3 regions of the Pseudomonas iranensis genome follow, and region 2 is predicted to be linked to each of the others. Evidence: riboswitches for the same ligand, from Rfam matches in the RefSeq annotation. Region 2 holds a riboswitch; each other region holds the start of a gene.

Region 1 (4,174 bases), 840 kb from region 2:
CCCATCGCCGGCCTTCGCAACTGTCCGGCGGTCAGCAACAACGTGTCGCCATCGCCAGGGCGCTGGTTTACGAGCCACGCATCCTGCTGATGGACGAACCGCTGGGCGCGCTGGACAAGAAGCTGCGCGAGGACTTGCAGGATGAACTGCGCCAGCTGCACCGGCGCCTGGGCATCACCATCGTTTACGTGACCCACGACCAGGAAGAAGCCATGCGTCTGTCGCAACGCATCGCGATTTTCAGCCACGGCAAAATCGTCGGTCTGGGCAGTGGTTATGACCTTTACCAGAATCCACCGAATGCGTTTGTCGCGTCGTTTCTGGGCAATTCGAACTTCCTCAAGCTCAAGGCGCAGAGCAATGCAGCGGCGAGTTTCGAGGGACAGTCATTGTCGATTCGGCTGACAGCGGGATTGCATACCGATCAGGATGTGCTGCTGATGGTGCGTCCGGAAAAGGCCTTGGCGCTGAGCGTGCAACAAGCGCTGGATGAGCCGCTGGCGGCAGGCTGGAATGAGGTGTCGGCGAATGTTGTGGAGGTGCTGTTTCTCGGTGAAAGCCAGACGTGCAGCGTGGTGACTGCGGGCGGGACTTCAATGACGGTGAAAGCGCTGTCGGCCGCGGGCATGCCACTCAAGGCCGGCGATCCGGTCCGGGTGCGCTGGGCGACGGCGGATGCTTGTGTTTATACCGAGTGGACCGAGAGCGATTTGAACAAGGCTGCCGGTGCTCACTGATTGCGCTGAGTCAGTTGGATCTACCCCCTCACCCCAGCCCTCTCCCCCACGGGGGGCGAGGGGGAAAGGGAGCCGATCTTCATGCTGTGCAAAATGTAAGTTCGACTCGGTATCGCACGTCGGCGTATCTCGCAACAACACCTCGGTCAGTCCCCTCTCCCATTGGGAGAGGGCTAGGGTGAGGGCAAGCAGGCGACGCGGTATTAGCCAATGGCCCGGTACCCTTCAATCTCATCCGGCCACGCCGTCAGCACTTCAAACCCGCTTTCCGTCACCGCGACCATATGCTCCCACTGCGCCGACAACGAGCCATCCTTGGTCAGCACCGTCCAGCCATCCGGCATGTTCTTCACATGGCGTTTGCCGGCATTGAGCATCGGTTCCACGGTGAAAATCATTCCGGCCTTGAGCTTCAGCCCTTGGTTGGGAAAGCCGTAATGCAGTATCTGCGGTTCATCGTGATAGACCTTGCCGATGCCATGGCCGCAATACTCGCGCACCACGCTGAAGCCCTCCGCCTCCGCCAGGCTCTGGATCGCATGACCGATATCGCCCAGCGTTGCGCCCGGTTTCACTGCGCGAATGCCCGCGCACATCGCGTCGTACGTAGTCTTGATCAGGTGCTGCGCCTCGGGGCTCGCCTCACCCACGACGTACATGCGGCTGGTATCACCGAACCAGCCATCCTTGATCACGGCGATATCGAGGTTGACGATGTCGCCGTCCTTCAATGGCGTACCCGATGGAATCCCGTGACACACCACGTCGTTGACCGACGCGCAGACGGTTTTCGGAAAGCCGTGATAACCGACGTTGGCCGGCACGGCTTTCTGCACATTGACGATGTAGTCGTTGCACAACCGGTCCAGCTCATCGGTGGTCACCCCGGCCTTCACATGCGGCACCAGCATCGCCAGTACTTCGGCGGCGAGTTTGCCGGCAGCGCGGGATTTTTCGATGTCGGCCGGGGTGTTGATCTTGATCTGGTTTCTCATGCGCTGACGGCTTCCTGAGTCAGTTGTTGCAGATCCAGTCCGCCGTTCTGTTCGGCGCGGATCAGCAGGCGGCAAATGGCGCTGTGGTCGAGGTTGGGATGCAGCTCGGCGAGCATGCCGATGCGCATCCAGTGCTCGGCCTGCGCGTTGATCGAGCGGCTGAGGGCGTTGCTGGAGATGCGCAGGTTCTCGTGCATGTCCTCTGAAATCTTTACGATGCCCATATATGAATCCGATACGATGTGTATATGGATCGTATATTAGCCAGGGCATATGACAGATTGCAATGCCGACGACAAAATCGACGCTGTCACAGATTCGCCTCCCCCTCCACCGCGCAAATCGACTACCATGCCGCCGCCGGTTTCCACACGGAATTAATAGGGAATCCGAAATGCTTGCACAGCATCGATCGGAACTGCCCCCGCAACTGTAGGTGCCGAGCCTGCTCCTCGACTGCCACTGGGTGAATCCCGGGAAGGCCGGAGCGTGGCGATGACGCATCAGTCAGGAGACCTGCCGGCACAGTGACTGACTAACCGGCGGGGTGTCCGGGAAGGACATCGTGCCGTGCGCATTTTCCCTGTGCCGGCCTTGCGCAGTTTCCACGACCGCGCCCGAGGTGTGTTTCCAACCGTACCCGCCTGCTCCCGTACGGTTCTCCTGGAGACTGCCCCATGCTGCTGCCCCGCGTTGCCACCCTGCTCACCGCTTTGAGCCTTTGCGCCCTGGCGCAAGCGACGCCGACTGCGTATCCGCTGACCGTGGAGAACTGCGGCAGCAGCCTGACCTTTCAGCACGCGCCCGCGCGCACGGTGACCATCGGCCAGGCCGGTACGGAAATGCTTTATGCCTTGGGCCTGGGCGACAAAGTCGTCGGCACCTCGTTGTGGTTCAACGACGTGCTGGGCACATACAAAGCGCAGAACGACAGGATCGAGCGCCTCGCCGACAACGAGCCGAGTTTCGAAGCGGTGATCGCCAAACGCCCGGAACTGGTAGCCGTCGAGCTGGAATGGATGGTCGGCCCGCAAGGCACGGTCGGCACCCGCGAGCAGTTTCATGAACTGAAGATTCCTACCTATCTGCTGCCCTCCGACTGCGAAGCCAAGGACAACCTCGTCGGCTCGGACGGCACGCGGCTGGCGCCGTTTCGCATCGACAGCATCTACAAAGCCGTGAGCCAGCTCGCAGCGATTTTCGATGTGCAGGCGCGTGGCGAGCAGCTCAATGACCAGCTCAAAGCCAGCCTCGCGCAGTCGATCGCCACGGCGAAAAAGCAGCAGCGCAAAGACGTCAGCGCCCTGGTGTGGTTCTCCAGCGCCGAGATGGACATCGAGCCTTTCGTGGCCGGGCACAAAGGCGTTCCCGATTTCATGCTCAGCACCCTCGGCGTGCGCAACGTGGTCGAGTCGGATGAAGAATGGCCGACCGTCGGCTGGGAAACCATCGCCAAGGCCAACCCGACATTTCTGGTGATCGCGCGCATGGATCGTCGACGTTTCCCGGCGGACGACTATCAGAAAAAACTCGCCTTCCTGCGCAGTGATCCGGTGACGCGCAACATGGACGCGGTCAAGCACAACCGCATCATCATCCTTGACGCCATGGCCATGCAGGCCAGCCTGCGCACCTTCGACGGCCTCGCACAACTGGCCAGCGCCATCAACGGCTACGACCTGTCGCCATGAGCAGACGCCTGATCCGTTTGCTGCTGGTGCTGTTGACGCTGTCGGTCGCGCTGATTGGCGGCGTGGCCATTGGCGAGACTTCGATCGAGCCGAGCGTAGTGTTGCAGGTGCTGGCCAACAAGCTGTGGGGCGCCGGTTATGTGCTCGACCCGATCGACGAAGGCATCGTCTGGAACTATCGCCTGACCCGCGCGCTGGTCGCGGCGGCCTGCGGCGCCGGCCTGGCGACGTGCGGGGTGATCCTGCAATCGCTGCTGCGCAATCCGTTGGCCGATCCGTATCTGCTGGGAATTTCTGCTGGCGCCTCGACTGGCGCGGTGATGGTCGCCCTGCTTGGCGTCGGCGCCGGGGCGATTTCATTGTCGGTCGGTGCCTTTGCCGGCGCGGTGACCGCGTTCGTACTGGTGATTTTGTTGGCACGGGTCAGCGGCTCGGCCAGTGGCACCGGGCAGATCATTCTGGCCGGGATTGCCGGCTCGCAACTGTTCAACGCCCTCACCGCTTTTCTGATCACCCGCTCGGCCAGCTCCGAACAAGCGCGCGGCATCATGTTCTGGCTGCTGGGCAATCTCGGCGGCGTACGCTGGCCGTCGGTGTGGCTGGCGGTGCCGGTGGCGGTGTTGGGCTTGGTTGTTTGTCTGTGGCATCGCCGAGCCTTGGATGCGTTCACCTTTGGCGCGGACTCGGCAGCCTCCCTCGGCATTGCCGTGCGCCGCGTGCAGATTCTGTTGATCGGCTGCGCCGCGCTGGT
Region 2 (4,174 bases):
CGGCACTATTGAAATACTGCAGCGGCAGGTTCAATTGTGTGGCCAGTTCCAGCAACCCCGGTTCGTCGCGCTTGAGATCGATACTCGCCAGAGCCTTGACCGCTCGCAACTCGATGCGGTGCGCCTGCAACGCTTGATCGAGTAATGCACGCAACGTACTGGCCGGGCAGCCGCGCTGGCAGCCGAGGCCGACCACGAAGGTCGGCGCTGCGCGGTCATCGCTCATGCCTGGTATTGGCTCGCGCTTTTGCGGCGGAACAACCACGCACTGATCACGCCCAAAGCCAGCCAGAACGCCACGTTGGTCAGCTGCGAAGCGATCTTGAACTGCGTTTCCAGCGCCTCGGGGGCAAGCATCGAATGCACCTGCGGTTGCGGCGCGCCAATCACATGCGGCACGGCGAGAATCGCCACACCGAGAAGCTTCATCAACCAGTGGCGGCTGAAGGCAATCAGTGCCAGACCGACTGCGGTCGAAGCGGCGGTGCCGATCCACCAGATCTGCCGCGAAGCCAGATCAGCGGCGGCTGTGCCCGGCAATTCAGGTGGCAGGCCCAAGGTCGGCGCGAGAACGAACGTCGCGTAACCGGCCAGACCCCAGAGCAGGCCTTGCGAAGTCCTGGTCGGTGCGCGCAGGGTGTACAGGCCAGCGAGCATCAAAGCGAAACCGACCGCAACCACCAGATTGCCGCCAGTGGTCGAAGCCACACGCTGCCAGCCATCTTCTGGCTCCCAGGCCTCAGCATCATGGCTGTGGGCGGCGGTACCGGTGGCATGTTGGTGAGCTTCGGCGACCGGCTCGGATTTCTCGAAGGTTTCGGCCTGAAGAATCAGTGGCGATACCCAGAAGCTCTGCAGCAACGTCAGCAGCAGGGCGGCCAGCAGGCCGGTGAAGCCTGCGGTTTGCGCGATACGCTTGATCATGTTGAAAGGCCTCAGTGGCACGGGAACGCGGCGCTGTGGCGGGTATCGTGGGCGGCGTTGTGCACCGCTTCGATGTGCGAGAAACCGGCGAACCAGACCAGGCTGGCACCGAGGATCGAGGCGAAGAGGGCGGCGGCGACGCGTTGGCCGAGTGTGGTGCTGCTGGAGATGTGGTCAGTGTGGCTGACGGTGTTGCTGATGATCGACATAGCGCTTCCCTCTGAAATGTCAGCGGGTAAACAGAGCGCATGAAAATCCCTGCGAGCAGGGCACGCAGGGATTTCGAACAGCGCCCGCCCACCGCGGGTTTGTTTGTGGTCAGCGGCGCTTGCGCGCGCTGGGTGTTGCGGGCCGGTCTCCGGGCTTGCGAGGGGCTGGCACAAGGCCGACCTGCAAGCATCACCTTCCCATGCCGGGGCACAGTGGATCTGACGCTTCGCTCGCTTACCGTTGCGGGGGCAGCACCGGACTGACATGGCTTTGAGTAAAGCACATGATTCACCGGTTTCCCGTTTCACCCTGTGAAGGGCACCCGTAACAAGGTGGGCAGGAAAACATGGGTTTGGGTTTTTAGTCAATTTCCGGGAAGTTTTCAGTGCTGCGGTGGGGGATTTTTCTGATGTTTTTGTGTGTATATCCGTCGCCGGTGGATCAAGATCAAGATCAAGAGCAGGCGAGCTGACACTCGGCTTATTGAGTGGTGAAAAGCGTGGGTGTTCGGCTTTTAATTTGTGTTGTTGCTGCCCCTCACCCCAGCCCTCTCCCGAGGGAGAGGGAGCCGATTTGCGGGCTTTTCAGAATCTGCATTCGACTCGATATCGCAAGTCGGCGTATTTCGCCTAAACACCTCGGTCAGTCCCCTCTCCCTCGGGGAGAGGGCTAGGGTGAGGGGCTCTAGATCTGGCTTTTGCTTTGGCTTTGATCTTTTGCCCCTTCAGCAGGCTGCGCCCGGATCGGTCCCGTAACGAAGGTACCCCGAGCCCCAGCGAGCGGGCCGTACGCCGGGGCAAAGCCTTTTGGTTTCTTTTTGCTGTGCCGGCACTCCGGCGTTTGAAAAAGGGACTCGCTGTAAGAGCGAAACCATAGGAAGCCGTTACCGCAGCAACGGATATACCCCCAGTTTCAGACTCACCGACCCATTGACCCACGACGGACCCATGCGTAGCCTTGCGCTTTCGAGGTTCTTCGGCACTCGCCGAAGCTAAGAAGGGAACGCGGTCAAAGCCGCGGCTGCCCCCGCAACTGTGAACGGTGATGTTCGTTGCCACGCCACTGCCAGCTCAACCGATGAGCCAGCGGGAAGGCGCAATGAACGCCAGGCCCAGCGCCTGAACGCCGTCAGCCAGGAGACCTGCCTCGTCACAGATTCTCACTACAACCGGGCGGGGTGATCCGGTGGCGAATGCTTCCGGCGTGCATGCGCGCTGCCGGTTCTCGTCCCGTATGCCCGCCGCTTGCCAAAGGGCATACCGATGAAAACACTGGCCAAACTCCCCGTCACTATCGTCACCGGTTTCCTCGGTTCGGGCAAAACCACGCTGCTGCGGCACATGCTCGACAACGCTCAGGGCCGGCGCATCGCGGTGATTGTCAACGAGTTTGGCGAGCTCGGTATCGACGGTGAAATCCTCAAGCAATGCACCATCGGCTGCACCGAAGAAGAGGCCAGCGGCCGCGTATATGAGCTGGCCAACGGCTGCCTGTGCTGCACGGTGCAGGAAGAATTCTTTCCGGTGATGCGCGAGCTGGTCGCCCGTCGCGGCGATCTTGATCACATTCTCATCGAAACCTCTGGCCTGGCCTTGCCCAAGCCGTTGGTGCAAGCCTTCCAGTGGCCGGAAATTCGCAGTGCCTGCACTGTCGATGCGGTGATCACCGTGGTCGACAGCCCGGCCGTCGCTGCTGGCACCTTCGCAGCGTTCCCGGATCAGGTCGATGCCCAGCGCAAACTCGATCCGAACCTTGATCACGAGTCGCCGCTGCACGAATTGTTCGCCGATCAACTGGCCAGTGCTGACCTGGTCATCCTCAACAAAGCCGACCAGACCAGCGCGGAAGATCTGGCTCGGGTGCGCGCTGAAGTCGCCGAAGAGCTGCCGCCAGCGGTAAAAATCATCGAAGCCAGCAACGGCCGCCTGCCGCTCGACGTGTTGATCGGCCTCGGTGCCGGCTCTGAGGAGCACATCGACAGCCGTCACAGTCACCACGATCACCACCATGACGGTGATGACGACGATCACGATCACGACGCCTTCGATTCGATCTCAATCGAACTGCCGCAAGCCGATGAAAGCCTGCTGCTCGACGCGCTGACGCAACTGGTGGTGCAACACGGCATTCTGCGCGTGAAAGGCTTCGCGGCGATTCCGCACAAGCCGATGCGCCTGTTGATCCAGGGTGTGGGCACGCGTTTCGACAAGCATTTCGACCGTCAGTGGGGCGCCGAAGAAGCGCGCGTCACGCGTCTGGTGCTGATCGGCCAGGAACTCGATGCCGCACAACTCGAAGCGCAATTGCGCGCTGCGCTCAGCGTTTAAACCATGCACCTGCTCAGGACCCAGCCCGGCGGATTCGTCTCGGACGACAACATTGCCGATCTCGGACAAACCCCCGCCGAGCTGGTGATCCTGTGCAGCGGCGATTCCAGCCTGGCGCTGCTCGCCGAGGCTGCGCAGCAATTGCCCGATGACTACCCGAGCCTGCGTCTGGCCAACCCGATGCAGGTGCAGAATCATGCTTCGGTCGATCTGTACGTCGACGAAGTGCTGCGCCACGCCAAAGTCATTCTGATCTCGCTGCATGGCGGCATTGCCTATTGGCGCTACGGCGTCGAGCGGCTGGTCGAGTTGTCCGAACGCGGCGTGCAACTGATTCTGGTGCCTGGCGATGACCGCCCGGACCCCGAGCTCAGTGACTTGAGCACGGTCAGCGCCGAAGTACGCGATAGACTCTGGCAATTTCTGCGTCAGGGCGGCATGGGCAATGCGCTGGATTTTTTCCGCTGCTTGGGCAACCAATGGTTTGCCCGGGATTATTCGTGGGGCGAGCCGCAAACCCTGCCGCGCACGGCGATTTATCACCCACAGAAAAACAGCGCTGCGCTGAGCGACTGGCAAGCCGAATGGCTGCATGGTCAACCGGTGGCGGCGCTGTTGTTTTATCGCTCGCATTTGCAGGCGGCGAACACGGCGTTCATCGATGTGTTCTGTCAGCGTTTGCAGGCAGCCGGGCTCAATCCGCTGCCGATCGC
Region 3 (4,174 bases), 890 kb from region 2:
CCTTGAATTGCGCCGGCAAGCGGTTGCCCTCGGCGAAGGTCAGGCCCAGCGAAGCGGTGTGCGGACCGACCGCGTAATCCGGAGCGATGGCCTTGGCCACCAGATCCGGATTCTGCGGTTTGACTCGCACATCGACGTGCTGGCCATAGTAGCTGAACGGCCAGCCATAGAAGCCGCCGTCCTTGACTGACGTGATGTAGTCCGGCACCAGGTCGCTGCCGATTTCGTCACGCTCGTTGACTGCTGTCCACAATGCGCCGCTGGTAGGTTCCCAGGCGAGGCCGTTGGGGTTGCGAATGCCCGAAGCAAAGATCCGATGATTGCCGGTCGCGCGATCGACTTCCCAGATCGCCGCGCGGCCTTCTTCCTGATCCAGACCGTTTTCGCCGACGTTACTGTTCGAGCCGACGGTGACGTAGAGCTTGTTGCCGTCCTTGCTGGCGATGACGTTCTTGGTCCAGTGGTGATTCAGCGTGCCGCCAGGCAAGTCGACGACTTTGATCGGTTGGGTCTTGATCTCGGTGGCGCCCGGCTCGTAGTTGAAGCGCAGCAGGCGGTCGGTGTCGGCAACGTACAAATCATTGCCAACCAGCGTCATGCCAAACGGCGAGTTGAGGTTCTGCAGAAATACCGTGCGGGTTTCTGCGACGCCATCGTGGTCGGCATCACGCAACAGGGTGATGCGGTTCGGGCTGGGCACGCCGGCACCGGCCTTGCCCATGACTTTCTTCATCACCCAGCCACGAATGCCTTTGCTGTCATCGGGCTTGGGCGGCGCGTTGGTTTCCGCCACCAGCACATCGCCGTTGGGCAGCACATAGAGCCAGCGCGGGTGATCGAGGCCTTCGGCAAACGCTGCGACCTGAGTGCCGGCCGCAGCGGTCGGTTTCGCACCTTCCGGCCAGCCCACCGCCGGGGCGATGTTGACTGTCGGGATCAGCGTCTTGTTCGGTTCGGGCAGTTTCGGTGACGGACCGGTGCCGTCGGAGACTTGCAGGCTGGAGGTTTCACCGCAGGCGGCGAGCCCGCCTGCGACGGCGATGATGAGAGCGAGTGGGGCCTTGCGCATTGCTGATCTTCCCTATGAATGCATTCCTAAACATAGAGGAGGGCGCAGGCCCGATGGTTCAACTGCTCAACCGCGGGCTTCCTTGAACAGCACGGCGATGCCCGGATGATAGTTGCCCGTGTCGCTGTGCAATTTGCGATAGGCGTAGGGGAAATACCAGGCCACTGCGCAGGTGTGTTCCTTTTGCAGGTCGTCGACCATGTCCTGCAGTTCTTCGGGGCTGGCGCTGTGCTGGGCTTTTTGCGGAGCGATGAAGAGGCAGCCGAGCTTGAGATCGCTGGCGTAGCTGATGCGCTTGGCATCAGCGGTGATGTCGAGCAGGGCCTGGGTCAGGTTAAGGTTGTTGACCCGTGGCCAGCGTTGCGTGGCCTGGATGAACGCGCGGTCTTCGGCGCCGGCAATCAGCAGATCTGCGCGGGCATTGCGTTCGCCTTCTTCGTTCTGTTTGCGCGTGGCGGTGTCGTTCAGCGTGACCATTTCAGCCATCCACGCCGCTGCCGCGAGCAGGCCGAGATTGGCTTTTTCGTCGTGCCAGTACGGCGTGTCGTTGTCGCCGCGAACGGTGTTGTAGCGATCGATACAGTCAAACCAGCGTTCCAGCAGCGGGCGCAGGAATTCCAGGCGCGGGTTGCTGATGATCATGCCTTGCATCGTCGTCATCCTTATTGTTGTAGTGGGCTTTTTGGAAAAAAGCATGGCTCTTTGATATCACCTGTCACAGTCTGGCACAAGATTGCCGCTGCACAATTGATCAGCGGCAGTTATTCGCGCGCAAAGCGCCTCTTCAATTGACGCTCCACCCCCAACCCTCTAACCTTCGCCGCTTGTTTCAGGTGCTCTGTGGCCCCGCGTCGACAGAGTGAAACAGGGAAGCCGGTGAGGGTGGTCTTCAAGCGAAGCCACGACGATCCCGGCGCTGCCCCCGCAACGGTAAATGAGTGAAAACTGCGCCTTGAGCCACTGCCTCGAAAGAAGCGGGAAGGCGCGCAGTCAGGCGAAACGCCGCTCATGAGCCCGGAGACCGGCCTGATCCATCTCAGCGGCATCACGGTGGGCGATGCCAGGCTTTTTGCCGTCTATTCTTGTGCCTGCCCGCCGTTATCCAGCCTCAACGGAGAGCTCCCCATGACTGATTCCCCCGAGCGTGACGAGCGCCATCTGGCGCGCATGCAGCGCAAGAAAGCCGTGATTGACGAACGCATCGCCAACTCGCCCGACGAATGTGGCCTGGTGCTGGTGCTGACCGGCAATGGCAAAGGCAAAAGCAGTTCGGCGTTCGGCATGCTCGCCCGCGCCATGGGCCACGGCATGCAATGCGGCGTGGTGCAGTTCATCAAGGGCCGCAACAGCACCGGCGAAGAATTGTTTTTCCGCCGCTTCCCCGAGCAGGTGCGTTTCCACGTCATGGGCGAAGGCTTCACTTGGGAAACCCAGGATCGTCAGCGCGACATCGCCGCGGCGACCGCCGCTTGGGAAGTCTCGCGCGAATTGTTGCGCGACCCTTCGATCGGTCTGGTGGTGCTCGACGAATTGAACATCGCCCTCAAGCACGGCTACCTCGATCTCGATCAGGTGCTCAGCGATTTGCAGGCGCGTCCGCCGATGCAGCACGTGGTGGTCACCGGTCGCGGCGCCAAGCCGGAAATGATCGAGATGGGCGACACGGTCACCGAGATGGGCATGCTCAAGCACGCCTTCCAGGCCGGGATCAAAGCGCAGAAAGGCGTCGAACTTTGAAGCAACCACGTCACTGCCCGGCGGTGTTGATCGCCGCGCCGGCCTCCGGTCAGGGCAAGACCACCGTCACCGCTGCACTCGCCCGTTTGCATCGCAATCAGGGGCGCAAGGTGCGCGTATTCAAATGCGGTCCGGACTTTCTCGACCCGATGATCCTCGAGCGCGCCAGCGGTGCGCCGGTGTATCAACTGGACATGTGGATGGTCGGCGAGCAGGAAAGTCGCCGCCTGTTGTGGGAAGCCGCCGCCGAGGCTGATCTGATTCTGATTGAAGGCGTGATGGGCCTGTTCGACGGCACGCCATCCAGCGCTGATCTGGCGCGCCACTTCGGTGTGCCGGTGCTCGGCGTGATCGACGGCACCGCCATGGCGCAGACCTTTGGCGCCTTGGCGCTGGGCCTGGCGAAGTATCAGCCGGACTTGCCGTTCGCTGGCGTGCTGGCCAACCGCGTCGGCACCTTGCGCCATGCGCAATTGCTCGAAGGCAGCCTCACCGAAGGTTTGCGCTGGTACGGTGCGCTGTCCCGCGAGACCGGCATCGAATTGCCGAGCCGCCACCTCGGTCTGGTCCAGGCCAGCGAATTGAATGATCTGGATCTGCGTCTCGACGCGGCTGCCGATGCGCTGGCCAGCAGTTGCCAAGTTGCGCTGCCACCAGCCGTTGAATTCGCCGCGCCTGAGGTCATCGCCGCCGAGCCTCTATTAAAAGGTGTGCGCATCGCCGTCGCCCGTGATGAAGCCTTTGCCTTCACCTATGGCGCCAGTCTCGATCTGCTGCGGGCGATGGGCGCCGAGCTGCAGTTTTTCTCGCCGATCCGCGACACGCAATTGCCCGAGGCGGACAGCCTGTATCTGCCGGGCGGTTATCCGGAACTGCACCACGTCGCGCTGGCGCAAAACACCACGATGCTTGCAGCAATCCGCGCGCACCACGCAGCGGGCAAGCCGTTGCTCGCCGAGTGTGGCGGCATGCTTTACCTGCTGGATTCGCTGACCGACGTGGAAGGCACCCGTGCTGAGCTGGTCGGTTTGCTCAAGGGCGATGCGGTGATGCAGCAGCGTCTGGCGGCGCTGGCGTTGCAGGCGGTTGAGCTGCCGGAAGGGGAGTTGCGTGGGCATACCTATCATCATTCGCTGACCACCACCGAGCTGACGCCGATTGCCCGGGGTTTGAGCCCCAATGGCGGGCGCGGCGCTGAGGCGGTTTATCGCGAGGGGCGGATGACGGCTTCCTATGTGCACTTTTATTTTCCGTCGAATCCTGTGGCTGTCGCTGCGCTGTTTGCGCCCGGCCTTGAGACCGCCATCGCTGGCAAGCCAGCTCCCACAGGGGATTGCGTTTCGTCAGGTATTGCACCGCCCACTGTGG

Evidence for each region. Region 2 has a riboswitch for cobalamin ahead of HU724_RS12955 (CbtB domain-containing protein). Riboswitches for the same ligand answer to the same signal wherever they lie in the genome.
Region 1: another riboswitch for cobalamin. It lies ahead of HU724_RS16580 (ABC transporter substrate-binding protein); the one in region 2 lies ahead of HU724_RS12955 (CbtB domain-containing protein).
Region 3: another riboswitch for cobalamin. It lies ahead of cobO (cob(I)yrinic acid a,c-diamide adenosyltransferase); the one in region 2 lies ahead of HU724_RS12955 (CbtB domain-containing protein).

The regions. Positions count from the first base shown of each region.
Region 1 is NZ_CP077092.1:3,729,582-3,733,755, forward strand. Features, by position in the region: gene HU724_RS16565 (ABC transporter ATP-binding protein) at 1-737, shown strand, start outside; gene map (type I methionyl aminopeptidase) at 941-1,732, opposite strand; gene HU724_RS16575 (ParD-like family protein) at 1,729-1,956, opposite strand; cobalamin riboswitch at 2,077-2,270, shown strand; gene HU724_RS16580 (ABC transporter substrate-binding protein) at 2,410-3,423, shown strand; gene HU724_RS16585 (FecCD family ABC transporter permease) at 3,420-4,174, shown strand, end outside.
Region 2 is NZ_CP077092.1:2,889,948-2,894,121, forward strand. Features, by position in the region: gene HU724_RS12945 (cobalamin biosynthesis protein) at 1-226, opposite strand, end outside; gene HU724_RS12950 (CbtA family protein) at 223-924, opposite strand; gene HU724_RS12955 (CbtB domain-containing protein) at 936-1,133, opposite strand; cobalamin riboswitch at 1,257-1,475, opposite strand; cobalamin riboswitch at 2,086-2,297, shown strand; gene cobW (cobalamin biosynthesis protein CobW) at 2,397-3,461, shown strand; gene cobN (cobaltochelatase subunit CobN) at 3,465-4,174, shown strand, end outside.
Region 3 is NZ_CP077092.1:1,996,736-2,000,909, forward strand. Features, by position in the region: gene HU724_RS08880 (PQQ-dependent sugar dehydrogenase) at 1-1,069, opposite strand, end outside; gene HU724_RS08885 (hypothetical protein) at 1,136-1,720, opposite strand; cobalamin riboswitch at 1,884-2,113, shown strand; gene cobO (cob(I)yrinic acid a,c-diamide adenosyltransferase) at 2,195-2,806, shown strand; gene HU724_RS08895 (cobyrinic acid a,c-diamide synthase CobB) at 2,803-4,174, shown strand, end outside.